Regions from separate parts of the Streptomyces siamensis genome, predicted to be linked through region 1. Evidence: riboswitches for the same ligand, from Rfam matches in the RefSeq annotation. Region 1 holds a riboswitch; each other region holds the start of a gene.

Evidence for each region. Region 1 has a riboswitch for S-adenosylmethionine ahead of ABEB03_RS45350 (putative leader peptide). Riboswitches for the same ligand answer to the same signal wherever they lie in the genome.
Region 2: it holds a riboswitch for S-adenosylmethionine, as region 1 does, so the genes downstream of both, ABEB03_RS08070 (aminotransferase class V-fold PLP-dependent enzyme) here and ABEB03_RS45350 (putative leader peptide) in region 1, are expected to answer to the same signal.
Region 3: it holds a riboswitch for S-adenosylmethionine, as region 1 does, so the genes downstream of both, thrC (threonine synthase) here and ABEB03_RS45350 (putative leader peptide) in region 1, are expected to answer to the same signal.

Annotation. Positions count from the first base shown of each region.
Region 1 is NZ_BAABKB010000010.1:35,364-45,488, forward strand. Features, by position in the region: gene ABEB03_RS45345 (putative leader peptide) at 1-62, opposite strand, end outside; gene ABEB03_RS16745 (ABC transporter substrate-binding protein) at 126-1,145, opposite strand; gene ABEB03_RS16750 (amino acid ABC transporter ATP-binding protein) at 1,267-2,055, opposite strand; gene ABEB03_RS16755 (amino acid ABC transporter permease) at 2,052-3,032, opposite strand; SAM riboswitch class IV at 3,367-3,475, opposite strand; SAM riboswitch class IV at 3,604-3,749, shown strand; gene ABEB03_RS45350 (putative leader peptide) at 3,786-3,851, shown strand; gene ABEB03_RS16760 (glutathione S-transferase family protein) at 4,086-4,838, shown strand; gene ABEB03_RS16765 (ABC transporter ATP-binding protein) at 4,971-6,110, shown strand; gene ABEB03_RS16770 (ABC transporter permease) at 6,107-6,814, shown strand; gene ABEB03_RS16775 (ABC transporter permease) at 6,811-7,485, shown strand; gene ABEB03_RS16780 (GTP-binding protein) at 7,604-8,215, opposite strand; gene ABEB03_RS16785 (DUF742 domain-containing protein) at 8,166-8,594, opposite strand; gene ABEB03_RS16790 (roadblock/LC7 domain-containing protein) at 8,655-9,128, opposite strand; gene ABEB03_RS16795 (ATP-binding protein) at 9,131-10,125, opposite strand, start outside.
Region 2 is NZ_BAABKB010000002.1:1,205,551-1,215,675, forward strand. Features, by position in the region: gene qcrB (cytochrome bc1 complex cytochrome b subunit) at 1-94, shown strand, start outside; gene trpD (anthranilate phosphoribosyltransferase) at 248-1,312, shown strand; SAM riboswitch class IV at 1,407-1,523, shown strand; gene ABEB03_RS08070 (aminotransferase class V-fold PLP-dependent enzyme) at 1,695-3,095, shown strand; gene ABEB03_RS08075 (Lrp/AsnC family transcriptional regulator) at 3,158-3,439, opposite strand; gene ABEB03_RS08080 (rhomboid family intramembrane serine protease) at 3,482-4,258, opposite strand; gene ABEB03_RS08085 (hypothetical protein) at 4,412-4,651, shown strand; gene ABEB03_RS08090 (NYN domain-containing protein) at 4,684-6,033, shown strand; gene ABEB03_RS08095 (C40 family peptidase) at 6,338-7,372, shown strand; gene ABEB03_RS08100 (C40 family peptidase) at 7,611-8,633, shown strand; gene ABEB03_RS08105 (hypothetical protein) at 8,685-9,890, shown strand; gene ABEB03_RS08110 (PadR family transcriptional regulator) at 9,862-10,125, opposite strand, start outside.
Region 3 is NZ_BAABKB010000005.1:247,672-257,796, reverse strand. Features, by position in the region: gene ABEB03_RS12920 (ROK family protein) at 1-648, opposite strand, end outside; gene ABEB03_RS12915 (ABC transporter substrate-binding protein) at 794-2,071, shown strand; gene ABEB03_RS12910 (DUF3263 domain-containing protein) at 2,151-2,378, shown strand; gene otsB (trehalose-phosphatase) at 2,526-3,380, shown strand; gene ABEB03_RS12900 (alpha,alpha-trehalose-phosphate synthase (UDP-forming)) at 3,368-4,861, opposite strand; gene ABEB03_RS12895 (glucosyl-3-phosphoglycerate synthase) at 4,970-5,944, opposite strand; SAM riboswitch class I at 6,149-6,307, shown strand; gene thrC (threonine synthase) at 6,325-7,611, shown strand; gene ABEB03_RS12885 (MoaD/ThiS family protein) at 7,608-7,883, shown strand; gene ABEB03_RS12880 (cold-shock protein) at 8,378-8,584, shown strand; gene groL (chaperonin GroEL) at 8,920-10,125, shown strand, end outside.

The sequences.
Region 1 (10,125 bases):
GTCCCTGGCATCTCCGTCGCCTCCGTCCTGCCGGTCCGGCGGGCCCGGGGCCGCGCCGGCATCGTGTCGTCGCGGTGTTCAACACCGGGATCGCGCCGTCTGTTCCGGAACACGTGAGCCCCTGCTCAGGAGTTGTCGAGGGGCAGTCCGGGCGGGTTGACCTCGGAGGTGGTGACGGCTTCGTTCGAGAGGTTCCAGGCGGACAGCCACTTCGCGTACTGACCGTTCTCGATCAGGTGGTTGACGGCGTCGGCGATCGGCTCGGCCAGGCCGCTGTCCTTCTTCGTCGTCGCGGCGATCAGGCCCTGGAGCGAGGCCCCGGCGCCGGAGAAGGTGCCTGCGCTGCGCGTCGGCGTGGGCGACTTGGCGGTCTGGGTCACGTGGTAGGCGACTCCGGGGTTGGCCGCGAAGTAGGCGTCGATCTTCCCGCCGTTGAGCGCCAGATAGGTGCTGTTCTTGCTCGCGAAGTGCTTGACGGTGAGCTGCTTGCCCTCCTGCTTGAGCTTGGTCTGCCACTCCAGGAGGATCTTCTCCTGGTTGGTGCCGTTGTCGACGGCCACGGTCCTGCCGGCCAGGTTGCGGTAGTCGCCGCCGAAGTTCCACTTGCTCGACTTGAGCACCTCGAAGCCGACGTCGTCCTTGCGGTAGGACGCGAAGTCGTACTTCTTCTTGCGCTCCTCGGTGTCGGTGATGTTGGCGAACGCGACGTCGACCTTGCCGCTGTCGATGCCGACGAACATGTTCTCCCAGGTGGAGTTCTTCAGTTCCGGCTCCAGCCCGAGCACCGCGGCGACCAGACGGCCGAAGTCGGGTTCCGCGCCGGTGAGGGTCTTCTGGTCCGAGCCGACGTAGGCGAGCGGCGGGAAGCCGTCGGGCAGGGCTCCGACGCCGATCGTCAGCCTGCCGCTGCGGCGGACCGACGCGGGCAGCTCCTTGCTGATCGACTTCACCTCGGTGACCTTCAACTCTGCTGTCTTCGCGGCGCCGTTGGACAGCCGGCCCACGGTCACCGTGCCCGCGGCGTCGGTCGTGGTCGCGGCGTCGCTGTCGCCTCCGCAGGCGCTCATGGAGGCGGCCAGGGAGACGACCGCGGTGGCCGCGGTGAGCCCGCGTATCAGGCTGCGTCGGGAGAAGTGCGTAGGCATGGCTGTCCTTGTCGCTGAGTGAGGGTGGGCGTGACGTGACGGTGGGGGGCCTGACGCCGGGTGGTGCGTGGGAGCGGTGGGGCACGCCGGGAGGTGTCAGGGAGTGGTGCGGGGGTGCGGGTCAGAGCACCTTGCTGAGGAAGTCCCGGGTCCGCTCGTGGCGCGGCGCGTCCAGCACCTGGCCGGGCGGCCCCTGTTCGACGATGCGGCCGCCGTCGACGAAGACGACCCGGTCGGCGACCTCGCGGGCGAAGCCGATCTCGTGGGTGACGATCACGAGGGTGGTGCCGCTGGTCGCCAGGTCCTTGATGACGGCCAGGACCTCGCCGACGAGTTCGGGGTCGAGTGCCGAGGTCGGTTCGTCGAACAGGATGATCCCCGGGCGCAGCGCGAGGGCGCGGGCGATCGCCACGCGCTGCTGCTGGCCGCCGGACAGCTGGCGCGGGTAGGCGCCCGCCTTGTCGCCGAGGCCCACCCGGCCGAGGAGTTCGCGTGCGAGTTCCTGGGCCGCGGGCCGGCTCAGCTTCCCGGTGGCGACGGGCGCGGCGGCCACGTTGTCGAGGACGGTCAGATGGGGGAACAGGTTGAAGTTCTGGAAGACGAAGCCGATCCGGCTGCGCTGGGCCAGGATCGCCCGCTCGCCGAGCTCCTTCAGCCGTCGGCCGTGCCGGCGTACGCCGATGAGCTCGCCGTTCACGCTGACGTGTCCGACCTCGGGCTTCTCCAGGTGGTTGATCACCCGCAGCAGCGTCGACTTGCCGGAGCCGGACGGGCCGAGGATCACCGTGACCTCGCCCGGACGGACCGTCAGGTCGATGCCGTCGAGGACCCGTTGGGTGCCGTACCACTTGTGCACGTCGTGCACCTCCAGGGCGGCGGGGCTCGCTTCGAGGGTCGATGCGGTGGTCATACGGCGGCCTCCTTGCGCAGCCGGGCCCGCAGGTCCCCGAGGCCGGCGCGCGCCTTCTGCAGGGGGGTCGGCGGCAGGGTGCGCGTCGCGCCCCGGGCGAAGTACCGCTCGACGTAGAACTGGACGACGGACACGGCGCTCGTCAGGATCAGGTACCAGACCGTGGCGACCAGCAGCAGCGGCACGATGTCGCCGGGGTAGGTGCTGCCCATCGTCTGCACGGAGCCGAACAGGTCGAGCAGCGAGACGTAGAAGACCAGGGACGTGCCCTTGATCAGGCCGATCAGCTGGTTGACGTAGTTCGGGGTGATGGACCGCAGGGCCTGCGGGAACACGATGCGGGTGAACTGGTAGCCCTTCGGCAGGCCGAGCGCGGCGGACGCCTCGTGCTGGCCCTGGTCGACGGAGAGGATGCCGCCGCGGACGACCTCGGAGGCGTACGCGGCCTCGTTGAGGCTGAGTCCGATGACGGCGACCGCCATGTCGGTGGCGAGCCGCGACTCGTCGAAGCTGACGAAGGCAGGGCCGAACGGGACGCCGAGGCTCAACGTCTTGTACAAGGCACTGAAGTTGTAGAGGAAGATCAGCACGACGATCAGCGGCACGGAGCGGAACAGCCACGTGTACAGCCAGCTCACCGCGCGCAGCACCGGGCTGCCGGAGAGCCTGGCCAGGGCGAGCAGGACCCCGCCGAGCAGTCCCAGCACGGCGCTGAGCGCGGCCACTTCGAGGGTGATGACGAGGCCGTCGAGGATCGTGGGGCGCAGGAACCAGTAGCGGAAGCGGTCCCACTGGTAGAAGGGGTTGGTGGCCAGGCCGTGGACGATCTGGGCGAGCAGGACCAGGACGACGGCCGTGCCGATCCAGCGGCCCGGCCTGCGCAGCGGCAGGACCCGCTGGGCCGTGAGCGGTTTCGCCGGGGGGTGGGCGGGCGGTGCCTCGGCGAGAGACACGGCGGCGCCGGGGGGTTCACTCATGGGTGCTCCAGCAAAGAGGGACACCCCGGGGCGGGCGTGCGGGCGCGACGTCGGCGCGGCGCCGTGGGACGGCCGCGGACGACGGACTGCGGGAGGACGCCGGTACCGGGGGCTGGGCGGACAGAGGGCACACCGCTCAGCGGTGCGCGTCAGGGATTCAGAACGCCGTCAGCCTTGACAGCGGGCACAGCCCGGGGCGCTACACAGTGCGCTGTTGACACGGAGCAGGTCGACGCAGCGGTCGGCGCACAGCAGGACGCAGCCGCGGGGCCGCCGTGCGGCCTTCCTCGAAGCTGTGTGCATCGCCGTCTCCATCGCTGTTCCCGCCCGTGGGCGCTCGCGCTTACCGAAGGTCTTCCGGTCCGGTCCTCACCTGGGGCACCCCACCGCGACAGGAGGGTTGCCGGACAGCGAGCCAGGGCTTGTCGCTGACACTCATGACCGATCTGCGGCGTAAGTTAGGCACTTCCGGAAACCGATGTCAACGCCGGGCGGCCAGGATGACCACCTGGTGAGACCCGGTCCACGCCTTCTTGACGGCTCCGGGGAGCCCGCCGAGACTGACGGGGACGGTCACGATTGTCAGCGCCTCGTCACTCGGTTCTTCCGTGCGACGCGGTGATCGGCCCCGGCCCGCTGACAGGCAACCCTTCCACCGCGACGGGGTGCCCCGGGTGACGACCGGGTCCCGCCGGCGTGGTGGGGCAAGCGTGGTCGCGCAGGAGCGCGGACCCTGGAGCGGGACCGGTGGGAATGCCCAGGAACGATCTGACGAGACGTCTGCACATCGATCTGCAGCGGGTCTCCAGCGCCTACTAGACCGGCCGCGTCGAGCCGGTACGCAAGCGCAGTCACTCCGTTCCTCCACGGCCGCCGCCCACGGGCGGGGCCGGGACCTCGTCGTTCCCAGGGAGAGTCATGCCCAAGACATCGTCGCGCGCTTCGGATTCAGGGATCTCCAGTACATGCGGCGGCGCCGCGGCCGACGCGAGCACCTCCAACCCCGGTGCCCCGGCGCCCTGTTGCCCGCTCCCCGGGGACCCGGGCCCGGCCGTGTCCCTGCCCGGCCTCCGTCCCCGGGGCGGGGCGCCGTCGGGGCCGGCCCGCGCACCGCGCATCCGCAGCCGCATCGGAGAGGGAGTCGCCGGAGGTTTCTACCCGGCGCCCCACCGCTACGAGTTGTACCTGTCGCAGGACTGTCCGCGCTCGCTGCGGCTGTCCGTGACCCTGCGCCTGCTGGGCCTGCAGGACTCGGTGGCGACCACGGTCCTGGCGGATCCCGCCGCGACACCCGAGGCGTTCGCCGGGCTGCGCCGCGCCTACGAGGCCACCTGGCACCACTACGAGGGCCCGCTGACCGCCCCTACGCTGTGCGACCGCTGGAGCGGACGCGTCGTCAGCAATCACACCCCCGACATCCTGCGTGATCTCGCGGGCCTCGCGGGCGGGGGCGACGCCGCCTACGTCACCACGCTGCGCCCGGCAGCACTCGCCGCGGACATCGACGCGCTGTCCCGGCTCCTGGACCGTGACGTCACGCCGGCCGCGTCGGCGGACGTCCTGTCCACGGCGCTGGCGCCGCTGGACCGCCGACTGGCCGTGTATCCATATGTTCTGGGCCGTCGGCTGACCGCCGCGGACGTGGATCTGTGGGCGGCGCTCACCCAGACCGGCGCGGCCGGCGTCCCGGCCGACACCCTCGCCCGGCATCCCCGACTCGACGCCTACGCGCGCCGTCTCGGCGAGCACCCCGCCTTCCGGGGTGCCCGGTGTCAGCTCACCCCGCGAACCCGCCGCGACGGGTGACGAAACCCGTCCCGCCCAGCGAATCCTTCACCTGCGGCAATCGCGATCGAACATCAACTGACTAGACTACGCACCCTCGTACACACGATCGCGCCACGTACGAGCGAAGCCGTTCCCGAAGGGTTCCGACTCTTGATAGCCATCGAAGATGTCAGCAAGCGGTACGCCGACGGCACGGTGGCCGTCGACCGCCTCTCCCTCCAGATACCGGACCACTCCATCACCGTTCTCGTCGGACCCTCGGGCTGCGGCAAGACCACCACGTTGCGCATGATCAACCGCATGGTCGAACCCAGCAGCGGAACGATCCGGGTCAACGGCGAGGACATCCGCAGCCGGCCCGTCAACGCGCTGCGGCGGTCCATGGGTTACGTCATCCAGAACGCCGGGCTCTTCCAGCACCGCACGATCCTGGACAACATCGCCACGGTCCCGCGGCTCCTCGGCTGGTCCAAGGAGCGCGCCCGAGCCCGCGCGGCCGAACTCATGGAGCGGGTCGGCCTCGACCCGGGCATGGCCCGCCGTTACCCCTATCAGCTCTCCGGCGGTCAGCAGCAGCGCGTCGGCGTCGCCCGCGCGCTGGCCTCCGACCCGCCGGTCCTGCTCATGGACGAGCCGTTCTCCGCGGTCGACCCGGTCGTCCGGCGCGGCCTTCAGGAGGAGTTGCTCCGCATCCAGGAGGAACTCGGCAAGGCCATCGTGTTCGTCACGCACGACATGGACGAGGCGATCACCGTCGGGGACCGCGTCGCCGTGATGCGCACCGGGGGCAGGCTCGCCCAGTTCGCCTCGCCCGACGAGTTGCTCTCGTCGCCCGCCGACGCGTTCGTGGAGGAGTTCCTCGGCGCCGACCGGGGCATCCGCGGGCTGTCCTTCCTGTCCACCCGTGAGCTCACGCTCGACCGCACGGCGGTCTTCCCGGTGGGTTCCGACTGGCAGGAGATCGCGGGGCGCGCGGACACGCCCGCGCAGGTGCTGGTGACCGACGCCGGCGGCAGGCCGCTGGGCTGGGCCGACCCCACGGCGTGGGGCGGTGAGGTCGAGGCGCTGGAGCCGCACGGGCAGACCTTCGAGGTGGGCCGCGACTCGCTGCGGGTCGCACTGGACCGGGCGGTGCTGTCGCCCACCGGTCAGGCGGTCGCGGTGGACGGCGCGGGACAGGTGCTCGGGGTCGTCGGACAGGAGACCATCGCCGCCGCGATCCGTGCGGCGCGCCGGCGGCGGGCCGCGGACCCCGAGCCGGGCCCGTCCCAGGTCGAGGCCGCGCGATGAACGGCTTCTTCGACATACCGAGCGACCTCCAGCACAGCTATCTCGGCCTGATCTCCTGGCACATGCAGGAGGCCCTGATCCCGGTACTGGTCGGCCTGCTGCTGGCACTGCCGATCGGCCTGCTGTGCGTCCGCTTCAACTGGGTCTACGCGCCGGTGCTGTGGGTCACCACCGTGCTCTACGCGATCCCGTCGCTGGCCTTCTTCGTGGTGCTCATCGACTACACCGGGCTGAGCCGGCTCACGGTGATGATCCCGCTGTCCCTGTACAGCCTGGTGATCCTGGTCCCGTCGGTCGTCGACGGCGTCCGGTCGGTCCCCGAGGAGACGAACGCGGCCGCGGCGGCGATGGGCATCGGCCTCGTACGCCGGTACTTCCAGGTCCAACTGCCCATCGCCGTACCGGCGATCACGGCGGGGCTGCGCGTGGCGACCGCCTCCAGCATCAGCCTGGTCAGCGTCGGCGCGCTGATCGGCAACCAGGGGGCGCTCGGCAATCTGCTCACCACCGCGATGTTCTACCACCGGCCGGTCCTGGCGGTGAACTCGGTGGTCACCACCGCGGTCCTCGCCGTCGTGGCCGATTCCCTGCTGGTACTGCTGCGACGGGTGCTGACGCCCTGGCAGCCGCCGTCCGCGCGCAGGGCGGGCCGCGGCAGGGCCACGACCGCGGGCGCCGCCCGCACCCCGGAGAGCGTCTCGTGAACGTACTCGAATTCATCCGGTCGTTCTTCACCGACGGCTCCCACTGGCACGGCTACGACGGCATCCCGCAGCGCGTCTGGGAGCACGTCCAGTACTCGGCCTCGGCCCTCGCCATCGCCACGGCCATCGGCCTGCCGGTCGGCCTGGTCACCGGGCACACCGGCCGCGGCGGCAACGCGCTGGCCTTCGTGTCCTCCGCGGCCCGCGCGCTGCCGACCTTCGGCCTGCTGGTGCTGATGTTCGTCTGGCTCGGCATCGGCGTCACGCCGGTGATGATCCCGCTCGTGGTGCTGGCGATCCCGCCGGTGCTCATCACCACCTACGAGGCGGTCCGCAACGTGGATCCCTCCCCCGTCGACGCCGCTCGCGGCATGGGTATGCCGGAGGGGAAGATCCTGCTCCAGGTGGAGGTCCCGGCGGCGCTGCCGCTGATCCTCAGCGGTCTGCGCTCGGCGGCGATCCAGATCGTGTCGACGGCGACGATCGCGGCCTATGTGAGCCTCGGCGGGGTGGGCCGCTACATCGTGGACGGCCTGTACCAGCGCAACTACGAGAAGGTGGTCGGCGGCGCCACCCTCACGGCCGTCCTCGCCCTGCTCGTGCTGGTGCTGTTCTGGGCGGTGGCCCGGGTGGCGGTCTCCCCCGGCGTGCGCAGGCGCCGTACGGCCTGAGGCCGCACCGGGCCGCGCCGCACGCGTCAGCGGGGGCGGCCGGAGAGCGCACCTGTGGGGCGGGCCGCGGCCTCGCCCCCCGGGTGTCGGAGGGGACGGGCCTCGGCCCGTCCCCTCGTCACTGTTCCGCGGTGGCCAGCGCGTGTTCGAGGACGACGAGCAGCGCGTCGCGCACCGACCCGCGTTCCCGCGCGTCGAACACGGTGAGCGGCACGTGGTCGGCGACGTCGAGGGCCCACCGCACGTCGTCGAGATCGTGCTCGACCTTGCCGTCGAAGGCGTTGACGGCCACCGCGAAGGGGATCTCGCGGTGCTCGAAGTAGTCGACGGCCGCGTAGCAGTCGTCGAGCCGGCGGGTGTCCACGATGACGAGCCCGCCGAGCGCGCCCTCCACGAGGTCGTCCCACATGAACCCGAACCGCTCCTGGCCGGGCGTCCCGAAGAGGTAGAGCTTCAGGGTGGGGTCCAGCGTGACGCAGCCGAAGTCCATGGCGACGGTCGTCGTCATCTTCTCCGGGGTGTGGGTGAGGTCGTCGACCCCCGCGGCGACCGAGGTGATGGACGCCTCGGTGGTCAGCGGCTCGATCTCGGATATGGCACCGACCGTGGTGGTCTTGCCGACACCGAAGCCGCCCGCGATCACCATCTTCACGGGCAGGGGCGGCTGGGGCCGCTCGCCGTCAGCCCTCACGGATCGCGCCCCTGGAGTCGGGGACAGCTCGGAGACCATCGATAACCCTTCGCAGTACGGTGACATCGCGGTTGGAGTGGGCCGGTGCGTACAAGGCCAGTTGGCCGTCGGCGCGCAGATCGTCGGCGAGGACCCGGATCACGTTCAGGTGCATCCGGAGCTTCGCCGCGATCTCCGCGAGCGACTGCGGCTCCCGGCAGATCGCGATGATGTCGCGGTGCTGCTCGAAGACGAACGCGTCCAGTGCCGCCAGCCCCAGATCGGTCGCGACCACCTGGGTCTCGATCGGGATCGGCGGTACGAGACTGTCGCCTCCGGCGATCCGCCCCGCGGTCAGCAGGAACGGCCGGACGAACGACGCGGGTGGTTCCGCTTCCCACCCGGCGTCGTCGATGGCCGATGGCTCACCAGCCGTCATCACGTCGTCCCCCTTCACCTCTCGGGGCCGTCATCGGTCGGCATGAGGCCCCGTCGGACGTCAGCCGGCCGGCGTGACGCCCACCGTGTTCTTCAGTTCCATGACCAGCTGCGGGCTCAGGACCGCGCCGGCCCGGTTGGCGAACAGGGTCATCTCGTACGCGATGTTGCCGAGCTTCGCCTCCTTCGAGGCGACGACGCCGAGCACCGCCCCGGCGCCGAGCGCCGACACCAGGACGTGGCCTTCCTCCAGGTCGATGATCACCTTGTTCAGTGCGCCGAGGCCGTAGTTGCCCGACGCGCCCATGGCCAGGCTGGTGATGCCGGAGACGATCGCCGCGAGCCGCTCGGAGTCGGCCTGGCCGCGCTGTTGGGACACCGCGATGAGGAGTCCGTCGGAGGAGACGCCGATCACGTCGACGACACCTGCCGTCTCCGTGGCGAAACGATTGAGCAGCCAGTTGAAGTCGGCAGCGGCGGCCTTCACGTCGGTCGCCGGTTCCGCGGTCCGGGGCTCCGGCTCGCCTGTCCACATGGTCACTTGCTCGTGCCTTCCGGGAATGAGGGTCTGCTGTTGTCCGTGCTGGGGTCGTTCGGGGCGCCGGGCCGGTCCGCCGGCCCTGCGCCCGTGCCGAGGTCGTGGGCGGTGGTCTCACGGTGGGCCCGCAGGACGGCGGCCTCGAACTCGTCGATCTCGGATCGTGCCGCCTCCGCGTCCGAGGGCTGCCAGGCGGGCGGGCGCGGGTTCGTGACGGGCGGCCGTTTGGGCAGCCGGCTGGACGCGGTGGTGGCCGACAGGGTCGCGCCGCGCACCCGGCGTCGCAGCGGGCCGGCCTGGCCGGGCCGTGACGGGGAGCCCGTCCCCGGCGCGGGGTCCGCACCGGTTCCGGGGCGCGCGGCGAATCCGCCGTCCGCGCCCGGTGCCGTACCCCGGCCGCCTGGCCTGGACGCCTCCGCGCCCCGGTGCGGTACGCCGGTTCCGGTCGCCCTGGCTCCGGCGTTCGGGACAGGAGCTCCGGGGGCCCTGCCGCGGGCGTTCGGCGCAGGGGTTCCGGGGATACCGGATCCCGTGACCGTCCCGGTGGTTCCGAGGCGCCCGGCTCCCGCGCCCGGCGCCGACGTTCCCTGGCCGCCGGTGCCCGGCCGGGGCCGGGACGTCCCGGTGGCGCTCCCGGGGTGGGCCAGTGCGCCCTCGCCTCCCGTGCCCCCGGCCGGTTCCGCGTGGCGAGCGTGGCCAGGGGCCTCGCCGGGCCGGGGCCGCGCCGGAATCCTGCGCGGCAGTCCCGACGAGCCGGACGGCGTCTCCATGCGGGCGGGGCGCGGTTCGCCCGCGCCGGAACGGCGGGCGGGCGGCAGGATGTGCGCCGCGCCCTGTGCGGGGCCGGCGAGCAGCAGGTGGGACGCGGGGACGGCGACGGTGGCCGTGACACCGCCGCCCGGCGTGCGGGACAGGGCGACTTCGATGCCCCAGCGGCGCGACAGTCCGCCCACCACGAACAGGCCGAGCACCTCCGTGGGTGCCAGGTCGAGCC
Region 2 (10,125 bases), on a different contig from region 1:
GCTGAGCAAGGGCTACTACGGGGAGGACAACCAGATCCCCAAGCCCACGGTCGAGGAGTACAAGGAGATCACGAGCGGCCACGGCCACCACTGATCACCTACCGACCCTGCTGATCGCCACGGCTGGAGCCCCGTCCATTGCATGGACGGGGCTCTTTGCCGTCCTCCGGGCTGGATAGGGTGGAGCCTGCCGGTACGTGCGTGCGTACCCGCCTTTTGTACGTGTCTACGAACCCAGGAGCGGCATATGAGTGCTGTGACCCCCGCTGGAGGCGACATCGCGGCGGGCCGTTCCTGGCCCGAGGTACTGAACGGCCTGCTCGACGGCCGCGACCAGAGCGCCGACGACACGGCGTGGGCGATGGACCGCATCATGCGCGGCGAGGCGACGGACGCGCAGATCGCGGGCTTCGCGGTGGCGCTGCGTGCCAAGGGCGAGACGGTCGAGGAGATCTCCGGACTCGTCCGGACGATGTACGAGCACGCCAACGTGATCGAGGTGCCGGGCCCGGCGGTGGACATCGTCGGGACGGGCGGCGACGGCGCGAAGACGGTGAACATCTCCACGATGTCCGCGATCGTGGTCGCCGGGACCGGGGCCAAGGTCGTCAAGCACGGCAACCGGGCCGCGTCGTCGGCCTCGGGCGCCTCGGACGTCCTGGAGAAGCTCGGCGTCAATCTGGAACTGACGCCGAAGCGGGTCGCCGAGGTGGCCGAGGAGGCCGGGATCACCCTCTGCTTCGCCGTGAAGTTCCATCCGGCGCTGCGTCACGTGGCCGCCGCGCGCGGCCAGCTGGGGATCCGGACGACGTTCAACATCCTCGGCCCGCTGACCAACCCGGCACGGGTGAAGGCCCAGGCCGTCGGTGTGGCGGACCCGCGCATGGCGCCCATCGTGGCCGGTGTCTTCGCCGAGCGGGGCAACTCCTCACTGGTCTTCCGCGGCGACGACGGACTCGACGAGCTGACCACGACGTCGACGTCGCGCGTCTGGGTCGTGCGCGACGGCAAGGTGACCGAGGAGCGCTTCGACCCGCGCGACGTCGGGATCGAGCTCGTCCCGGTGGAGGCCCTGCGCGGCGCCGACGCCTCGTACAACGCGGACGTCGCGCGACGGCTGCTGAACGGCGAGCGCGGTCCCGTGCGGGACGCGGTCCTGCTGAACTCGGCGGCGGCGCTGGTGGCGCTCTCGCCGGGCGACGCGCCGCTGACGGAGCAGATCCGTGCCGCCATGGCGCAGGCGGCCGAGTCGATCGACTCGGGGGCCGCGAAGCGGGCCCTCGACCGGTGGGTGCGGGTCAGCAACGCCTGACCGCCGCCGTCCGTACCCGATGTGACACAGGGCGCAGTCCGGATCCTGGACTGCGCCTTGCACGTCGAAGATCTTCTGGCAAGATGCTGTACCAGGTCATGAGCGACAGCCATCAGGCCCCGGCCGGCTGTCCGGCAACCCTCCGTCCGTGGCGGGGTGCCCCGGGTGAAGACCAGGCCGTAGGCAGCGAGGTCTACGGCAAGCGCGGACCCCTCGTGTCACCAGGGGTCCTGGTCGTTCGAGGGAGCCTTCTGTGAGCAAGCGAATGCGATAGGGCGTCGAGCCCCGCCTCCGCGTACCCCTTTCACCTTTTCCCGCGTCGAGCCGTACCTCCGTGTACCGGCCGCGCGGTGATTCCGCCTGCCTCTCACAGGAGCTCGCCATGTCTGTCACCACCGTTGCCGCCGACCAGTCCGTTTGTGCCCCTCTGGCCGTTCTCGGGCGAGATGTCACCGTCCCCCTCGTGACGGGCGGCGAGGTCACCTACGCCGCGCTCGACTACGCCGCCAGCGCCCCCGCCCTCCAGCGGGTGTGGGACGACGTCGCCGCGTACGCCCCGTACTACGGCAGCGTGCACCGCGGGGCCGGCTACCTCTCGCAGCTGTCCACCGACCTGTTCGAGAACGCCCGCCGGACGGTCGCCGAATTCCTCGACTGCCGCTCCGACGACCAGCTCGTCTTCACCCGCTCCACCACCGACTCGCTCAACCTGCTCGCCGCCACCCTTCCGGCCGACTGCCAGGTCTTCGTCTTCGAGACCGAGCACCACGCCTCGCTGCTGCCCTGGCGGGACGCGCGCGTCACGTACCTGAACGCCCCGCGCACCCCCGAGCAGGCGGTCGCGACGCTGGAGCGGGCGCTCGCCGACCGCGACCCTTCCCCAAGCTCTCGGCTGCGCTCGAGCAGGGGAGGCCCCTATGGCCCGGCCCTGGTCTGCGTCACCGGCGCCTCGAACGTCACCGGCGAGCTCTGGCCGGTGCGCGAACTGGCCGCCGCCGCGCACGCCCACGGCGCGCGCATCGTGCTGGACGCCGCGCAGCTGGCCCCGCACCACCCGGTGTCGGTGCGGGACCTCGATGTCGACTGGGTCGTCTTCTCCGGGCACAAGCTGTACGCGCCCTTCGGCGCCGGCGTCCTCGCGGGCCGCGCCGACTGGCTTCGGGAGGCCGACCCGTACCTGGCGGGCGGCGGCGCGAGCCGCAAGGTGTCGCGGCGCGAGGACGGCGGTGTGGACGTGGAGTGGCACGACACCGCCGCGCGGCACGAGGCCGGTTCGCCGAACGTCATCGGCGCCTACGCGATCGCGTCCGCCTGCAAGGCACTCACCGAGGCCGGCTTCGACACGCTGGTCGCCCGCGAGCGGCACCTGATCGACACGGTCCGCGCCGGTCTCGCCGGCGTACCCGAGGTACGGGTGCTCTCGCTCTTCGGCGACGACGCCGCGCGCGTCGGTGTGATCTCCTTCGTCGTCGAGGGCTGGAACAGCTCGCACTTCGCCGCGGCGCTCTCCGCCGAGTACGGCATCGGTGTCCGTGACGGCCTCTTCTGCGCCCACCCGCTGGTCAGGACCCTGCTCGGCAGCGACCCGCAGACCCAGGGGGAGTGCGGGGCCCCGGAGGCCGCGCCCGGCGAGAAGTCCCTCAACGCGATCCGCGTCAGCTTCGGCGCGGGTACCCCCGACGAGCACGTCGAGCGCTTCGTCACCGCGGTGAAGGAGCTCGTGCGGGACGGCGCGAAGTGGCGGTACCGCACGGAGGACGGCCGCTGCGTGCCCGCGGTCTGAGCGGGGTTCTCGTCAAAAGGCCGCCCGGCGACCGGGCGGCCCTTCGCACCGAGGTCACACGATCAGGAGTCGAGCCCGATCGCGAACGCCGCCTCCAGGTCGTGCTGCGAGTAGGTGCGGAACGCGACGTGCGTGTCCGTGGCCTCGACGCCCGGGATCTTGCTGATCTTGCCGGGGATGACGTCCGCCAGGTCGTCGTGGGCCTGCACCCGGACCATCGCGATCAGGTCGTACGTACCCGTGACGGAGAAGACCTCGCTGACGGAATCCAGCGCGGCGATCGACTCGGCGATCTCGGGGATCCGGTCCACGCTGGTCTTGATGAGGACGATCGCGGTGATCACGGCTGGTTCTCTCCCTCGGGGGCCGCTGCTGAGGCTCTCACCCTACTCGCGGTCCAACCTGCCCGGTCGCCGCGCCGGGGGTCCGCCGTGCGGCCGGGCCGCCGCCGGGGGCGGGGTCCCCTCGGCGGGCCCGGCGGCCGTCCGGCCGAACCGCAGCCACACGTAGCCGAAGCCCAGTGTGAAGCCCACCAGATGGGCCAGATAGGCGACCCCGGGGCCGCCGTCGTCCTGGCTCGCCGCCAGCCACTGGAGGATCACCCAGAAGGGCAGTACCACCCAGGCCGGGAAACGCAGCGGCAGGAAGAAGAGGAACGGCAGGAGACTGGTCACCCGGGCCGTGGGGAACAGGTACAGGAACGCGCCGAGCACCGCGGAGATCGCCCCGGAGGCGCCGACCAGGGACTGCTGCGACTCCGCGTTGGCCGCGGCGTAGCCGAGGAGCGCGAGATAGCCGCAGCCCACGTAGAAGAGGGCGAACTGCACATGCCCCATGCGTTCCTCGGCCATCAGCCCGAAGACGAAGAAGAAGAGCATGTTGCCCAGGAGATGGAGCCAACTGCCGTGGATGAAAAGGGCCGTGGCGGGGGTCAACGCCTCGCGCGCGGCACCGTCGAACAGATCGCCGGGGACCACGCCCCAACGCCGGAAGTAGGCCCGCTGCGCGGCGGCCAGCGCGTCCCCGGTGCCGTAGACCGGGTTGAGGCCCGACGCCGGGCCGATCACGAAGATCAGACAGCACAGGGCGATCAGCCCGTACGTCACCGGCGCCGACTGACCCCGAACTGCTCTGCCGACCGTCGTACTCCATTTGCTGATCATGGTGCAGAGCATGGCGTAACGGGACGGATGAACACAGACCGCCTCGCCGCGGTGGACGGCGGAGCGTCGGGGAGCCGCCAGGCCGTAGGGTTACGAGCCACATGCACCGGGAGACTGGCGCTGGACGGACACTAGAAGGAAGCGGACTGCCTCATGACGGTTCCCCTGCCGGACGCCAAGACGCGCTGGCGCTGCACTCTCTGCGGCAACCTCACGCGTTTCGACGTGACCCGCTCGTCGAAGGTCGTCGAGTATGTGCACCTCGACCTGGCCGGTGAGCCGAAGGTCGAGGAGCGCGAGGTGGTCAGTGAGACCATCGAGTCGGTCCGGTGCCGCTGGTGCAACGCGGTGGACCAGGTGGAACTGGTGGACAGGCCGGGCGCCGGCTCCTGAGGGAGCGGGCCCCACAGACATTGGGGTGACGGATGGTGGAGACCACAGGCGGGGAGCCGGACGACGGCGCCGCTGAGGTGCTCGACCGCCCGCTGCCCGACGGCGTGCGCCGCCGCGTCGTGCAGATCGTCTCCGACGGCTTCGGCGGGCTGACCGTCGGTGAACTGCCCGCCCAGTTGCGGCAGTATGCGCGGTTCGCCCCCAATCGGCGGGCCAAGTTCGCCGGGAACGCCATGGCGGCGGCCCTGGAGACGGACACGCTGTTCAGACAGCGCATCGCCGAGAAGCTGAGAGAGGCGCAGCCGGAGATCGCCGGTGCCCTCGACTCGGGCGCGCCGCCCCCGGCCGCGGATCCGCTGGACGTGGCGGCCGCGGCCTATGTGCTGCGCCCCACGGGCTGGGTGAAGCTGGTGACCGCCGCCGGCGAGGAGGCCCTGCGGGCGGACGCCGAGCGCGCCGACGAGGAGACCCGGGCCGAGCTGGAGCGGCTGCGGGCGGAGCTCGCCGAGGCCCGCGGTCAGACCAGGGCCGAGACGGAACGGCTGCGCGCGGAGGTGGAGTCGGCGAAGAAGGAAGCGGAATCGCTTCATCGCAAGCTGCGCGGGGCCCTCAGTGACGTCAAGCGCGGCGAGGCGGCCCTGCGCAAGCTCCAGGGCGAGATGGACGGCGTACGGGCGGAGGCGCAGGCCCAGGTGTCCGCCTCCGACAGCGAGGCCCGGCGACTCAAGGCGCGCCTCGGCGAGGTCGAGGCCAATCTGGAGGCGACACGGCGGGCGGCGCGTGAGGGCCGCAGCGTCGAGGACATGCGGGTGCGCCTGCTCCTCGACACGGTGCTGGACGCCGCCCAGGGGCTGCGGCGCGAACTCGCCCTGCCGCCCGTGTCGGTGCGGCCGGCGGAGACCGTCGACGCGGTCGAACCGGGACGAATGACACCAAAGGACATCGCCGCTCGCGCGCTGTCCGAGAACGACCCCGCGATCCTCGACCAGCTGCTCGCGCTGCCGCAGGCGCATTTGGTCGTCGACGGCTACAACGTCACCAAGACGGGCTATCCGCAGATGCCGCTGGAGAAGCAGCGGCTGCGGCTCCTCGGGCAGCTCTCGCAGCTCGCCGCGCAGACCGGCTCCGAGGTGACCTGTGTCTTCGACGGGGCCGAACTGGCCGCGCCGGTGCTGCTCGCGCCGCCGCGCGGGGTACGGGTGCTGTTCTCCAAGCCCGGTGTCACCGCCGACGAGTTGATCCGTCAGCTGGTCCGTGCGGAGCCTCCGGGGCGGCCGGTCATCGTGGTCTCGACCGACCGCGAGGTGGCCGACGGCATCGCGAAGGCGGGTGCCCGGCCGGTGGCCTCCGCGGTGCTCCTCAAGCGTCTTTCGCGCGGCTGACCATCTGCGGCCTAAGACTCATAGGCCACGTACGCCCCATGTGTAACGTCCGGGCATGATGCCCGAATTGGCGTGACCTTCACGCAACGTAGTGTCAGAGCCGCATCACTGCATGTGAGTTGTCGGCAAAGAATGCGCTCGGTGACCGAGATTTTTCCTATGAGGATTTGAACTGATCACGGGGAGGTCACTAGGGTCAGGCCTCGAACCTCCGCTCGGGTGATCACTCATCGGGAGTGACGGTGGAGGGGCACCGCCCGTCGCGCATTCGGCAGGCGGCTGGAGGAAGAAGGAGCTCGCCTTCGTGGCGTCCCACCGTCGACCCAAGCAGCCGAGCCGCACCCGTGTGACCGTGCTCACCACCGCCGCCGCCGCTGCCGTGGCCCTCAGCGCCAACGCCGCCAACGCCGCGCCGAGCGAGAAGCCGAGCAAGGACGAGGTCAAGTCGAAGGTCGACAAGCTCTACGAGGAGGCCGAGAAGGCCACCGAGAAGCTGAACGGCGCGAAGGAGAAGCAGGAGAAGCTGCAGAAGCAGATCAGCTCCCTGCAGGACAACGTCGCCCGCGGCCAGGAGGAGCTCAACGAGCTGCGCGACGGCCTCGGCTCGATGGCCAGCGCCCAGTACCGGACCGGCGGCATCGACCCCTCCGTGGCGCTCTTCCTCTCCTCCGACCCGGACGACTACCTCGACAAGGCGTCCGCGATGGACCAGCTGAGCGCTCAGCAGGTCGAGGCGCTCAAGAAGGTCCAGGAGAAGCAGCGTTCGCTCGCCCAGCAGCGTTCCGAGGCCTCCGAGAAGCTCAAGGACCTCGCCGACACCCGGACGGAGCTGGCCAAGAAGAAGAAGGAAGTCCAGGGCAAGCTCGGTGAGGCGCAGAAGCTCCTCAACACCCTGACGGCCAAGGAGAAGGCGGCTCTCGACGCCGAGCAGGCCCGCGCCAGCCGCGCCAGCGAGCGCAGCGCCCTGGGCGGCTCCAGCACCCCCGCCTCCGGCCGTGCCGGTGCCGCGTTCAGCGCGGCCCAGAGCAAGATCGGCTCGCCGTACGTCTACGGCGCCTCCGGCCCCAGCTCCTTCGACTGCTCCGGCCTCACCTCCTGGGCCTACGCCCAGGCCGGTGTCTCCATCCCGCGCACCTCCCAGGCGCAGGCCAACGCGGGCACGCGCATCTACTCGCAGAGCGACCTCCAGGTCGGTGACCTGGTCATCTTCTACGGCGACATGCACCACGTCGGCCTGTACGCGGGCAACGGCCAGGTGCTGCACGCCCCGCGCACCGGCACGGTCGTGCGCTACGAGTCGATCGGCAACATGCCCTTCCAGTTCGGCGTCCGCATCTGACGCACGCCTCCTGACGAGCCCTCGCCGAAGCATCGGCGGGGGCTCTTCTCACTCCGCCCAAACGGGCGAATTACGGTACCGCCCGCTGACCCCGCGACCCGTCCGTGACCTGCGTCTGAGGCGGGGCGTCACTTTGTGTGCCCGCAGAGACCTTTGGCCGTCGCGTAGTCGCACGGCTACTGTCTGGCGCGTTTCCCCCAATCCGGGGGACCGTCAGCGGAAGGGAGAGCGGCCACCCGTGGGGTTCCATCGCCGCCTTGCACCGTCCGGCTTCGACCGGGGCGTCGGCGCCTTCGGTCTCGCCGCCTGCGTGATGTCCGCGGCGGCCGCCGCACTCGGCGCCCTGCCCGCCTCCGCGGCACCGCAGGACGACACCCGGGCCGAGGTGGACCGCCTGTACACGCAGGCGGAGAAGGCCACCGAGGCGTACAACAAGGCCGACGAGCGGGCCGACTCCCTGCGCGAGCAGGTCGGCACGGCACAGGACGAGATCGCCCGGCAGCAGGAGCGCATCAACACCATGCGGGACGCGCTCGGTTCGCTCGCGGGCGCCCAGTACCGCTCCGGCGGCCTCGACCCCTCCCTGGCGCTGCTGTTCTCCGACGACCCGGCCGAGTACATCGACAAGGCCGCCGCGCTCGACCGGATCAGCTCCCACCAGGCCGGCGAGCTCAGGGATCTCCAGTTCGCCATGCGGGAACTCGCGCAGAAGCGCGAGGAGGCCACCGGCAAGCTCGCCGAACTGGAGAAGAGCCGCAAGGCCGTCGCGCGGCACAAACGGACCGTGGAGCGAAAGCTCGCCGAGGCGCGACAGCTGCTCAACTCGCTGCCCTACGCCGAACGCGCCGCCTACGACCGGGCGTCCCGCTCCGGCCGCTCGGACCTGCCCGACCTCGGAGACGCCGTCCCGTCCTCGGCCCGCGCGGCCGCCGCGGTCGCCGCGGCCCGCTCCGTGCTCGGCCGCCCCTACGTCTGGGGCGCCAACGGGCCGGGCGGCTTCGACTGTTCGGGCCTCATGCAGTGGTCGTACGCGCAGGCCGGGGTCGGGCTGCCGCGCACCTCGCAGGCCCAGCGATACGCGGGCCGGCAGGTGCCGCTCTCCCAGGCGCAGCCCGGCGACCTCATCGCCTACCGCTCCGACGCCAGCCACATCGCGATGTACATGGGCAACGGCCAGGTGATCCACGCCCCGTACCCCGGTGCCCCGGTGCGGTACGACCCGGTGGGCATGATGCCGGTCTCGTCGGTCACCAGGGTCTGACCGCGGCCCGACCGGAGCCCGAAGCGCCCGGGCCGCCGTACGATCGGGAACGTGGCTGGTCGAAGGCGTGCGTCGAGAGCGGGACTCTCCCTGGTGCTGCTGCTCGCCGTGCTCGTCGGCTGCGGCGGCCGGGCGTCCTCGGACACCGTGTCGGCCGAGGTGCAACGGGTCCTCGACCTGCGGGCGGCCGCGGTGCTCGCCCGGGACGAGCCGGCGTACCGGGCGACCGGGCGGCCGGCCGGCGCCGATCCGGACTTCGCGAACCTGCGCGCCGTCCCGCTGGAGTCCTGGGCGTACCGCGTGACCGACGTCCACCGCACCGGCGACCGGGCCACGGCCGACGCCCAGTTGCGCTACCGCATCAAGGGGTACGACGCCGCGCCCGTCACCGTCGGCCGCACCCTGCGCCTGGTCCGTGCCGGCGGGACCTGGTACGTCGCGTCCGACGAGCCCGCGAAGAAGGCCAGCGAACAGCTGTGGGAGCAGGGGCGGGTGACGGTCGTGCGCGGCGAGCGCAGTCTGGCGCTGGGGGTGGGGCAGTCCGCCGAGCGGCTGCGCGACTACGCCGGGCTGGCGGACCGCGCGGTGCCCGCCGCGTCCGGGGCGTGGGGCACGGACTGGTCGCGGCACGTCGTCGTGCTCGTGCCGAAGTCGCTGGAGGGCATGGCCGGGCTGCTCGGCGCCCCGGCGTCCGGGTACCGGGGGATCGCGGCGGTCACCACGGGTGAGGCGGGCGGGTCGGGAAAGGCACCTGCGGACCGGATCATCGTCAATCCCGACGCGTTCGGCGTCCTCGGCGACTTCGGCAAGCAGGTCGTGCTCACCCACGAGACGACCCATGTCGCCACCCGTGCCCACACCTCGGCCGCCACGCCCCTGTGGCTCTCCGAGGGGTACGCGGACTGGGTCGGCTACCGCGGCAGCGGGCGGACGGCCCCGCAGGTCGCGCCGGAGCTGGAGCGTGCCGTGCGGGACGGGAGCCTGCCGGTCGCGCTTCCCGTGGACGGGGACTTCGGGTTCAGCGGGGACGCGGCGCGGCTGGCACGGGCGTACGAGGGCGGCTGGCTGGCCTGCCGGCTGATCGCGGACCGGTGGGGCGAGGTCCGCCTGAACGACTTCTACCGCGCCGTCGGCGACCACGAGAAGCGCGCCGGGGCGGTCGAGGGCGCGCTGCGGGACATACTGCACACGACGCCGGAGCGCTTCACCGCGCAGTGGCGGGACTACCTCAGGGCGCAGCTGCTTCCAGCCGGGTGATCGCCTCGGTCAGCCATGCCCGCTCCGCCTCGCCCGTCGCACGGGCCACCCGCAGCATGCCCTCCCGGAACAGGTCGCCGCTGTCCTCGGCCCGCACGGGCTCACCGTCGCGGTAGAAGAAGCTCGCCGGTGTCCTCAGGAAGTCCAGCCTGCGGCGCAGCACCGCGGCCTGCTCCTGACGGTCGGGCAGGTGGCGCAGGAAGGCCAGCAGGGTGTTGAACCGCACCTGGTCGGT
Region 3 (10,125 bases), on a different contig from region 1:
CTCCACGGCCTTCGCGCAGCCGGCGGCGTCCGCCGACGGGTCGTCCGACGCCTCGGCCCAGGCCTGGCTGACGGCCGCCGCGGAGGCGAACCGTTCCAGGCAGCCGCGCTGCCCGCACGGACACGGGGTCCCTCCGGGGCGTACGACGATGTGGCCGATCTCGCCCGCGAAGCCGTGCGCTCCCTCCTCGACGCCGCCGTCGATGCCGATGGCCCCGGCGATGCCGGTGCCCAGCGGGACGAAGAAGAAACGGTCGGCGCCCTGGCCCGCGCCGATGCGTCCCTCCGCGAGTCCGCCGGTGCGTACGTCGTGTCCGAGGGCGACGGGCACGCCGCCGAGGCGGTCGCCGAGCAGACGGCGCAGCGGCACGTCGCGCCAGCCGAGGTTCGCGGAGTAGGCGGCGATGCCGTTGTCGGCGTCGACGATGCCGGGGACGGCGACTCCGGCGGCCACCGCGGGTTCGCCGAACTGCTCCTCGCCGTGGGCGCGCAGTTCGGCGGCGAAGCCGAGGATCGACTCGACGACCGCCTCCGGACCGCGTTCCCGGCCGGTCGCGCGGCGGGCCTGGTGGAGCAGCTCGCCGTCCGCGCCGACGAGGGCGGCCTTCATCCCGGTGCCGCCCACATCGAGGGCGATGACGTGTCTCACGGGGGACAGTGTCGCCCCTTACCCCAGGAGAGGTCTAGTCCACTCACGTGGTGTAGACCTTGTATCCGCATTCCGAGACGGATGCAACGGACGCAGAAGCAAAGCGAGGGCCGGAGACGGTCCCGGGGTTGGGGAGAGCAACGCAGTGCAGCGGCGTAGGACAGGACTGATCGCGGTGGCGTCCGCCCTGGGCATGACGGCGACCCTCGCGGGCTGCGGCGGCCCGGGTGACTCCTCGGACGTCACGCTCAGACTGGTGGCCGCCGACTACGGCGACTCCAAGGCCAACAGTTCCCAGAAGTACTGGGACAAGCTGGTCGACGCGTACGAGGCGGACCACCCTGGGGTCGACGTGGAGGTGAGCGTCTACCCCTGGACCGACGTGGACCGCAAGGTCAAGGAGATGGTCGCGGCGGGCCACGCACCCGACATGGCACAGATCGGCGCGTACGCCGACTACGCCGCCAAGGGCCAGCTGTACAAGGTCGACGACGTGCTCTCCATACCCGTCCAGGCCAACTTCGAGTCGCAGCTCACCGACGCGGGCGAGATGGACCGGACCCAGTACGGCATGCCCTTCGCGGCCTCCACACGCCTGCTCTTCTTCAACAAGACGCTGTTCTCGCAGGCCGGCCTCACGCCCCCGGAGACCTGGGACGAGCTCGCGGCCGACGCGAGGGCGCTCAAGGCCAAGGGCGTGAAGTTCCCGTACGCGCTGCCCCTCGGCCCCGAGGAGGCGCAGGCCGAGACGATGCAGTGGCTGCTGAGCGGCGGCGACGGCTACACCGACGACGTCGGCACGTACTCCATCGACTCCCAGCAGAACGTCGACACGTTCGACTGGCTCAAGGACGAACTGGTCGGCAAGGGCCTGACCGGACCCGTCGCACCTGCCAAGTTGAACCGCGCGGACGCGTTCGCGGCCTTCACCCGCGGTGAGGTCGGCATGCTCAGCGGGCACCCCACGCTGATGAAGACGGCCGCCGCGAAGGGCGTGAAGTTCGGCATGGTGCCGATGCCCGGCGTCGACGGCAGGGCCAAGGCCACCATGGGCGTCGCCGACTGGATGATGGCCTTCAAGAAGAACGGCCACGGCGAGCAGGTCGGCGACTTCCTCGACTACGTCTACGACGACAAGAACGTGCTGGCCTTCTCCCACGAGTACGACCTGCTGCCGGTGACCTCGTCCGCGTCCGACGCCATGGCCGCCGACAAGGACGACGCGGATCTCGCCCCCTTCCTGGAGGAGCTTCCCACCGCCGTGCTCTACCCGGTCGGCAAGACCTCCTGGGCCGGTGTCAGCGCCGATGTGAAGAAGCAGATCGCCAAGGCCGTGAGCCCCGGGGGCAGCCCGGCCGGAATCCTCGGCTCGCTCCAGATCGCCGCGACCACGGCCGACAGCGCGGCGCAGAGCCAGGGCTGAGGGAGATCCCCTGTCGGCCTCGGCCTCGGTCTCGGCGTCGGTGTCGGTGTCGGGGGCTACGGTGCTGTGCATGGACGGCATGGACGAGCTCAGCGCCCGCGAGCGGGGAATTCTCGCCATGGAACGGCGCGGTTTCTCCGGTCCCGGCGCCAAGGAGCGGGCGGTGCGGGAGCAGCTGGGCCTGGCCCCGGTCCGCTACTACCAGCTGCTCAACGCCCTCCTGGACGACCCCCGCGCCCTGGCCCACGACCCGGTCACGGTGAACCGGCTCCGCCGGGTGCGCGATTCCCGTCGCTCGGAGCGCTGACCCCGCGGGCGCTGCCCGGACGGGACCCCGAGGGTGGGGCTCCTGGTCCGCGGGCGGTCGTGGGCCGGGGCGCGTCGGCCGGGCCCGGGACGGACGTGTCGCGATCAGCCATGGGTGAGCCCGCCCGTCCGTGGATAGGGTCGTCCCATGGGCAGCCCTACGGAATCCCCGGACTCCTTGCCGACGCCCGCGACCCCCGCGGGACGCGACGGCCTCGACGCCATCCTCGCCCGGCCCGGCCGGGCCGTGATCGCCCTCGACTTCGACGGGACGCTCGCCCCGATCGTCCCCGACCCGGACCAGGCCCGCGCCCACCCGGACGCGGTTCCCGCGCTCGCGGCGCTCGCCCCCAAGGTCGCCTCCGTCGCCGTGATCACGGGCCGCCCGGCCGGGGTCGCGGTCCGCAAGGGCGGCTTCGCGGACGTGCCGGGACTGGAGCACCTGGTGGTCCTCGGCCACTACGGCGCGGAGCGCTGGGACGCGGTGAGCGGCACGGTCACCGCCCCCGCACCGCACCCCGGCGTCGCCGCCGTCCGGGCCGAGCTGCCCGGGGTGCTCGACCGCGTCGGCGCCTGGCAGGGCACCTGGATCGAGGAGAAGGGCCGCGCCGTCGCCGTGCACACCCGCCGCGCGAGCGATCCGCAGGCCGCCTTCGAGGCCCTGCGCGAGCCGCTGACCGACCTGGCGACCCGGCACGGCCTGATCGTCGAACCGGGCCGCATGGTCCTGGAGTTGCGCCCGCCGGGCATGGACAAGGGCGTCGCGCTCCTGGAGTACGCCCGGGAGATCGGCGCCGAGTCCGTGCTGTACGCGGGCGACGACCTGGGCGACCTGCCGGCGTTCGCCGCGGTCGACAAGCTCCGCTCCGACGGCGTCCCCGGCCTTCTCGTGTGCAGCGGCAGTTCCGAGGTCGCCGAACTGGCCGACCGGTCCGACACGGTGGTGGACGGCCCGGGCGGCGTCGTACGTCTGCTCGCGGCGCTGGCGGCTCAGCTCGGCTGAGTGCCGTCGAGTGCCTCCAGCGCGTGCAGCTGCTCCAGGAACCACCGGGAGGGCGGCAGCGCGGTCGCCGCGGCGGCCAGCCGCTTGGTGCGCTCCGCCCGCTCGTGGGCCGGCATGGTCAGTGCCTCGTGCAGCGCCCGCGCGGTGCCGGTCACGTCGAACGGATTGATCTCGATCGCGTCCTCGTGCAGCTCCTCGAAGGCGCCGGCCTCCCGGGACAACACCAGCGCGCAGCCCTCGTCGGAGACGACGGGGACCTCCTTGGCGACGAGGTTCATGCCGTCGCGGATCGGGTTGACGAGGGCCACGTCGGCGAGCCGGTAGGCGGCCAGCGACCGGGCGAAGTCGTCCTTGACGTGCAGCACGACCGGGGTCCATCCGGGCGTCCCGTACCGGGAGTTGATCTCCTCGGCGAGCCGCTGCACCTCCGCGGTGTAGTCGCGGTAGACGGCCAGGTCCTGGCGCGAGGGGTACGCGAAGGCGACGTGCACGACGCGCTCGTGCCATTCGGGGTGGTCGTCGAGCAGCTGCCGGTACGCCAGCAGTCCGCGCACGATGTTCTTCGACAGTTCGGTCCGGTCGACCCGCACGATGGTCCTGCGGCCCTCACCGATCTGCTCGCGCAGCGCGGCCATCCGCTCGTCGACGTCGGGCTCGTGCGCGCGCCGGCGCAGGAAGTCCGCGTCCGCGCCGAGGCCGTGCACACCGATCTCGGTGGACCTCAGCGGGGGGCCGCCGGTCGGGGTGTGATCGACGGCCCTGCGCGGGTCGCCGCTCGGCCAGCTGGGGAAGATCCGCTCACCGTCGGTCTGTCCGGCGCAGATCATGAAGGCGTGTGCCCAGCGCCAGGTGAGGAAGCCGAGCCGGTCGGCGCCGAGCATGCCCCACACCAGCTGGGCGCGGATGTCGTCCGGCAGCATCCGGAAGTACTCGGGCGGGGCCCAGGGCGTGTGCGAGAAGTGGCCGATCCTGAGGTCCGGGCGCAGCTCGCGCAGCATGCCGGGCACCAGACACAGGTGGTAGTCCTGCACGATCACCACGGCACCCTCGGCCGCGGTGTCGGCCAGCGCCTCGGCGAACGCGCGGTTGTACGTCTCGTAGGCGGCCCACCGGCGCCGGAACTCCGCGTCGAAGACCGGCTCCAGGGGCGTCTGGTAGAGCATGTGGTGCACGAACCAGAGGACCGAGTTCGCGATGCCGTTGTAGGCGTCGGCGTGCACCTCGGCGTCGATGTCGAGCATGCGTACGCCCTCCTCGGCGACCCCGCGGCGCACCGCCTCGCGGTCGCCGTCGCCGAGCGCCGAGCACACCCACAGGGCGCCCGCGTCCGGACCGATCGCGGAGAGGCCGGAGACCAGCCCGCCGCCTCCCCGCCTGGCGTGCAGCGAACCGTCCTCGCGCACCTCGTACGAGACCGGGCCGCGGTTGGACGCGACGAGAATGCGGTGGGCAGCGCCCTGCGCAGAAGCCGTGGAAGCCATACGCCTCAACCTAGCCCGGCCCGGAAACGCTCAAACGTACGGACGACGGTACGAACAGGCCGTATACGACCGGCGGAGTCGGTCACTCCGTGTTTTCGCAGACCGGGGCTATGCCACTTTGCGTGACTGGTATTCGGCGATGTCCGCCATCGGTGGCCGCTCCTCCGTGTCGACGGAGTAGGTGCGCGGCTCGAAGCCGTCCTCGCCCCGCTCGAACTGGGTGAGGGCCGGGCGGACGAGGTGCCCGCGGGCCAGCCGGAGCTGTGCGGTGCGGTAGATGGCGGCGGCCATCCGGCCGAGCGCCTGGCCGTCCTGGTGACGGTGCTTGCGGACGCCGACGTCGACCTGGGCGAGGGCGTCGAGGCCCACCAGGTGCAGCGCGTCGACGAGCATGCCCAGTTCGACGCCGTACCCGACGGGGAACGGCAGCTGTTCGAGCAGGGAGCGGCGGGCCGCGTACTCGCCGCCCAGCGGCTGGACGAAGCCCGCGAGTTGCGGCCAGTGCATGTTGAGCAGGGGACGGGCCATGAGCTCGGTGACACGGCCGCCCTGGCCGGCCGCCGCCGTCGCTCCGGACGCGGAACCGTCGGACACGGTCAGCGGCCGGTCGTACATGGCCTTGACGAGGTCCACACCCGGTTCGGTGAGCAGCGGGCCGACGATCCCGGTGACGAAGTCCGAGGAGAACTCCTTCAGATCGGCGTCGATGAAGCAGATGACGTCCCCGCTCGTCACGAGCAGCGACCGCCACAGCACCTCGCCCTTGCCGGGCACGGCCGGGATGCGCGGCAGGATGTCGTCGCGGTGCACGACCCGCGCGCCCGCGGCGGCGGCGACCTCGGACGTGCGGTCCGTGGAGCCGGAGTCGACGACGACGATCTCGTCGACGAGGGGGACCTGTTCCATCAGGTCGTGGCGGATGATCGCGACGATGTCGCCGACCGTCTCCTCCTCGTCGAGGGCGGGCAGGACCACGCTGACCGTCGAACCGGTGGCGCGTTTCGCGGCCATGAGCTTGTGGAGCGGGCGATCGGACACGGACCAGGAGCGTGTGCCCAGCCAGCGCTCAACTTCTTCCAGCACAGTCTGCGGCTCCTCACTGTTTGATCACATGCTCTCATCGGCATGCCCGCCGTGGCAGCGGCTGATCGGCTAGGGCCGTCTCGCGGTTCGGACGACAGGTTCAACTGTCCTGGCCGTCGGTTACAGTCTTGAACAACGCGGGTGACCATCGCATGTCCTGGATCGTCGGCGCGTAAGCAGTTCAATAGTCAAACAATCAAATACCGCTCATCCAGAGGGGCAGAGGGATACGGCCCGATGAAGCCCCGGCAACCCTCCAGCCGGTCTCGTACCGATCGACGTCTCGATCGCACCGCGAGGCTCCCGGCTTGGGAAGGTGCCAAATCCGTCTCACGGCGAGATGCGTCGTGAGGAAGATGAGGAGAAAGGGCCTCGCCTCCATGGCTGCGCAGACAGTTGCAACCACCACGAACTCCGTCGACCTCGGTCCCGCCGCCGCCCTCTCGTGCCGGGAGTGCGGCCACCGCGTGCCCCTCGGCCCGGTCTTCGCCTGCGAGGAGTGTTTCGGCCCGCTGGAGATCGCGTACGACTACTCGGCCTACGACACCGAGGAACTCCGCAAGCGCATCGAAGCGGGCCCCGCGAACATCTGGCGCTACGCGCCCCTGCTGCCCGTCCCCGCGGACGTCGCCGAGAAGCCGAACATCAACCCCGGCTGGACCAAGCTCGTCAAGGCCGACAACCTCGCCCGCGAACTGGGCGTGACCGGCGGCCTGTACGTGAAGGACGACTCCGGCAACCCGACGCACTCCTTCAAGGACCGCGTCGTCGCGCAGGCCCTGGAGGCCGCCCGCGCCTTCGGCTTCACCACCCTGTCCTGCTCCTCCACCGGCAACCTCGCCGGCGCCGTCGGCGCCGCCGCGGCCCGCGCCGGCTTCCGCTCCTGCGTGTTCATCCCGCACGACCTGGAGCAGGGCAAGGTCGTCATGGCCGCGGTCTACGGCGGCGAACTCGTCGGCATCCAGGGCAACTACGACGACGTGAACCGCTTCTGCTCCGAGCTGATCGGCGACCCGGCCGGCGAGGGCTGGGGCTTCGTCAACGTCAACCTGCGCCCGTACTACGCGGAGGGCTCCAAGACCCTCGCCTACGAGATCTGCGAGCAGCTCGGCTGGAAGCTCCCGGACCAGCTGGTCGTCCCGATCGCCTCCGGCTCCCAGCTCACGAAGATCGACAAGGGTCTCCAGGAGCTGATCAAGCTCGGCCTCGTCGAGGACAAGCCGTACAAGATCTTCGGCGCCCAGGCCGAGGGCTGCTCGCCGGTCTCCGTCGCCTACAAGGCCGGGCAGGACGTCGTCCGCCCGCAGAAGCCGGACACCATCGCCAAGTCGCTGGCCATCGGCAACCCGGCCGACGGTCCGTACGTGCTCGACATCGCGCGGCGCACCGGCGGTGCGGTGGAGGACGTGAACGACGAGCAGATCGTCGACGCGATCAAGCTGCTGGCGCGCACCGAGGGCATCTTCGCGGAGACGGCCGGTGGTGTGACCGTCGGCGTCACCCGCAAGCTGATCGAGAACGGTCTGCTCGACCCGGCCCTGACCACGGTCGTGCTGAACACCGGCGACGGCCTCAAGACCCTGGACGCGGTGGCCTCGGACACCGGCCTGACCGCGACCATCCGCCCGAACCTGGACTCCTTCCGAGAGGCTGGCCTCGCATCATGAGCGTCAACGTCCGCATCCCCACCATCCTGCGCACCTACACCGGCGGCCTGGCCGAGGTGAGCGCCGAGGGCGCGACCCTCGCCGAGGTCATCGCCGACCTGGAGAAGAACCACACGGGCATCTCCGCGCGCGTCCTGGACGACCAGGGCAAGCTGCGCCGCTTCGTCAACGTCTATGTCAACGACGACGACGTGCGGTTCGAGCAGGGTCTCGAGACGGCGACGCCTGACGGTGCGGGCGTGTCGATCATCCCGGCCGTCGCCGGAGGCTGACCCCCGAGCGGTGACATGCCGGCCTGGGCGCGAGGCCCGCGGACGGACGTCACCGAGAGTGAGATCGTTACCGAGGGTAATGCCCATCACCGAGAGTTCATCGAATTGCCCCCTCCGTGAGAGAAACGGAGGGGGCAATTCTGCATGGTTGAGCACGGTACAGTTGGGGAACCCGCTTGGCATTTCATGCCGGACGCATATGAGTACCTGTGCGGCACCCGACAAGAAGTAGCCAAAGTGCCCCGCCTTTTTGAGCCGTTTATGGCATTTACGGGGCCCGACTTGCCCTGAATCTTCGCACATTCTCCGCATATTCCCGATCGGCCGTGCCCAGAATTCTCGTCCGATTGACCTGTTGCAGACGGCAGTTGGGCAGATACATTCAGCCGCGGTCGACGCGTTCCGGCGCACACCCCCAACCGTTGGGGGGTGAGGTCTGACCCGGATCCGCGAAGTGTGGATCTGTGCAAGGGCCAGTAATAGGGGAGTTAGGCATGGCTCAGGGCACCGTCAAGTGGTTCAACGCGGAGAAGGGGTACGGCTTCATCGCGGTCGACGGTGGTGCGGATGTATTCGTCCACTACAGCGCGATTCAGATGGACGGCTACCGCACCCTTGAAGAGGGCCAGCGGGTCGAGTTCGAGATCTCGCAGGGTCAGAAGGGGCCGCAGGCGGACATGGTCCGTTTGGCTGCCGGCTGAAGCACGCGCCGACTGATTGTTCGACGTGACGAAGGGCTCGTATCCCCATGGGGTACGGGCCCTTCGGTCTGTCCGCGGCGCGGGGGCCGTCCCGTGGTCCGCTCCCGTGCGCCCCTGTGTTCACCTGGGGATCCGCTGGAGCCGCTTGCACTCGACAGGGGCGAGTGCTAATCATTGGCGTTAGCACTCTGAAGGTGAGAGTGACAACGAAGGACCGGGTCGGTGAGGCCCGCAGGCCGGGTGGGGCAAGGAACCACGAGGCATGCAGGCCGTCCGTCGCGGGCGCCAGCGCGGTCCTGTGAGCTTTCCACCCCAGTCCGGGAGGACCACTTCACATGGCCAAGATCATCGCGTTCGACGAGGAGGCACGGCGCGGCCTTGAGCGCGGTATGAACCAGCTCGCCGACGCCGTCAAGGTGACCCTCGGCCCCAAGGGCCGCAACGTCGTCCTTGAGAAGAAGTGGGGCGCCCCCACGATCACCAACGATGGTGTGTCCATCGCCAAGGAGATCGAGCTGGAGGACCCGTACGAGAAGATCGGCGCCGAGCTGGTCAAGGAAGTCGCGAAGAAGACCGACGACGTCGCCGGTGACGGTACGACGACCGCGACCGTCCTCGCCCAGGCCCTGGTCCGCGAGGGCCTGCGCAACGTCGCCGCCGGCGCCAACCCGATGGCCCTCAAGCGCGGCATCGAGAAGGCCGTCGAGGCCGTCTCCGGTGCGCTGCTCGAGCAGGCGAAGGATGTCGAGACCAAGGAGCAGATCGCTTCCACGGCCTCCATCTCCGCCGCCGACACCCAGATCGGCGAGCTCATCGCCGAGGCGATGGACAAGGTCGGCAAGGAAGGCGTCATCACCGTCGAGGAGTCCCAGACCTTCGGTCTGGAGCTGGAGCTCACCGAGGGTATGCGCTTCGACAAGGGCTACATCTCGGCGTACTTCGCCACCGACATGGAGCGTATGGAGGCCGTCCTCGACGACCCGTACATCCTGATCGCCAACTCGAAGATCAGCAACGTCAAGGACCTGCTGCCGCTCCTCGAGAAGGTCATGCAGTCCGGCAAGCCGCTGCTGATCATCGCCGAGGACGTCGAGGGCGAGGCCCTGTCGACCCTGGTCGTCAACAAGATCCGTGGCACCTTCAAGTCCGTCGCCGTCAAGGCTCCGGGCTTCGGTGACCGCCGCAAGGCCATGCTCGGCGACATCGCCATCCTCACGGGCGGCGAGGTCATCTCCGAGGAGGTCGGCCTCAAGCTGGAGAACGCGGGTCTGGACCTGCTGGGCCGTGCCCGCAAGGTCGTCATCACCAAGGACGAGACCACGATCGTCGACGGCGCCGGCTCTGCCGACCAGGTCGCCGGCCGGGTCAACCAGATCCGTGCCGAGATCGAGAACTCCGACTCGGACTACGACCGCGAGAAGCTCCAGGAGCGTCTGGCGAAGCTGGCCGGCGGCGTGGCCGTCATCAAGGCCGGTGCCGCCACCGAGGTCGAGCTCAAGGAGCGCAAGCACCGCATCGAGGACGCCGTTCGCAACGCGAAG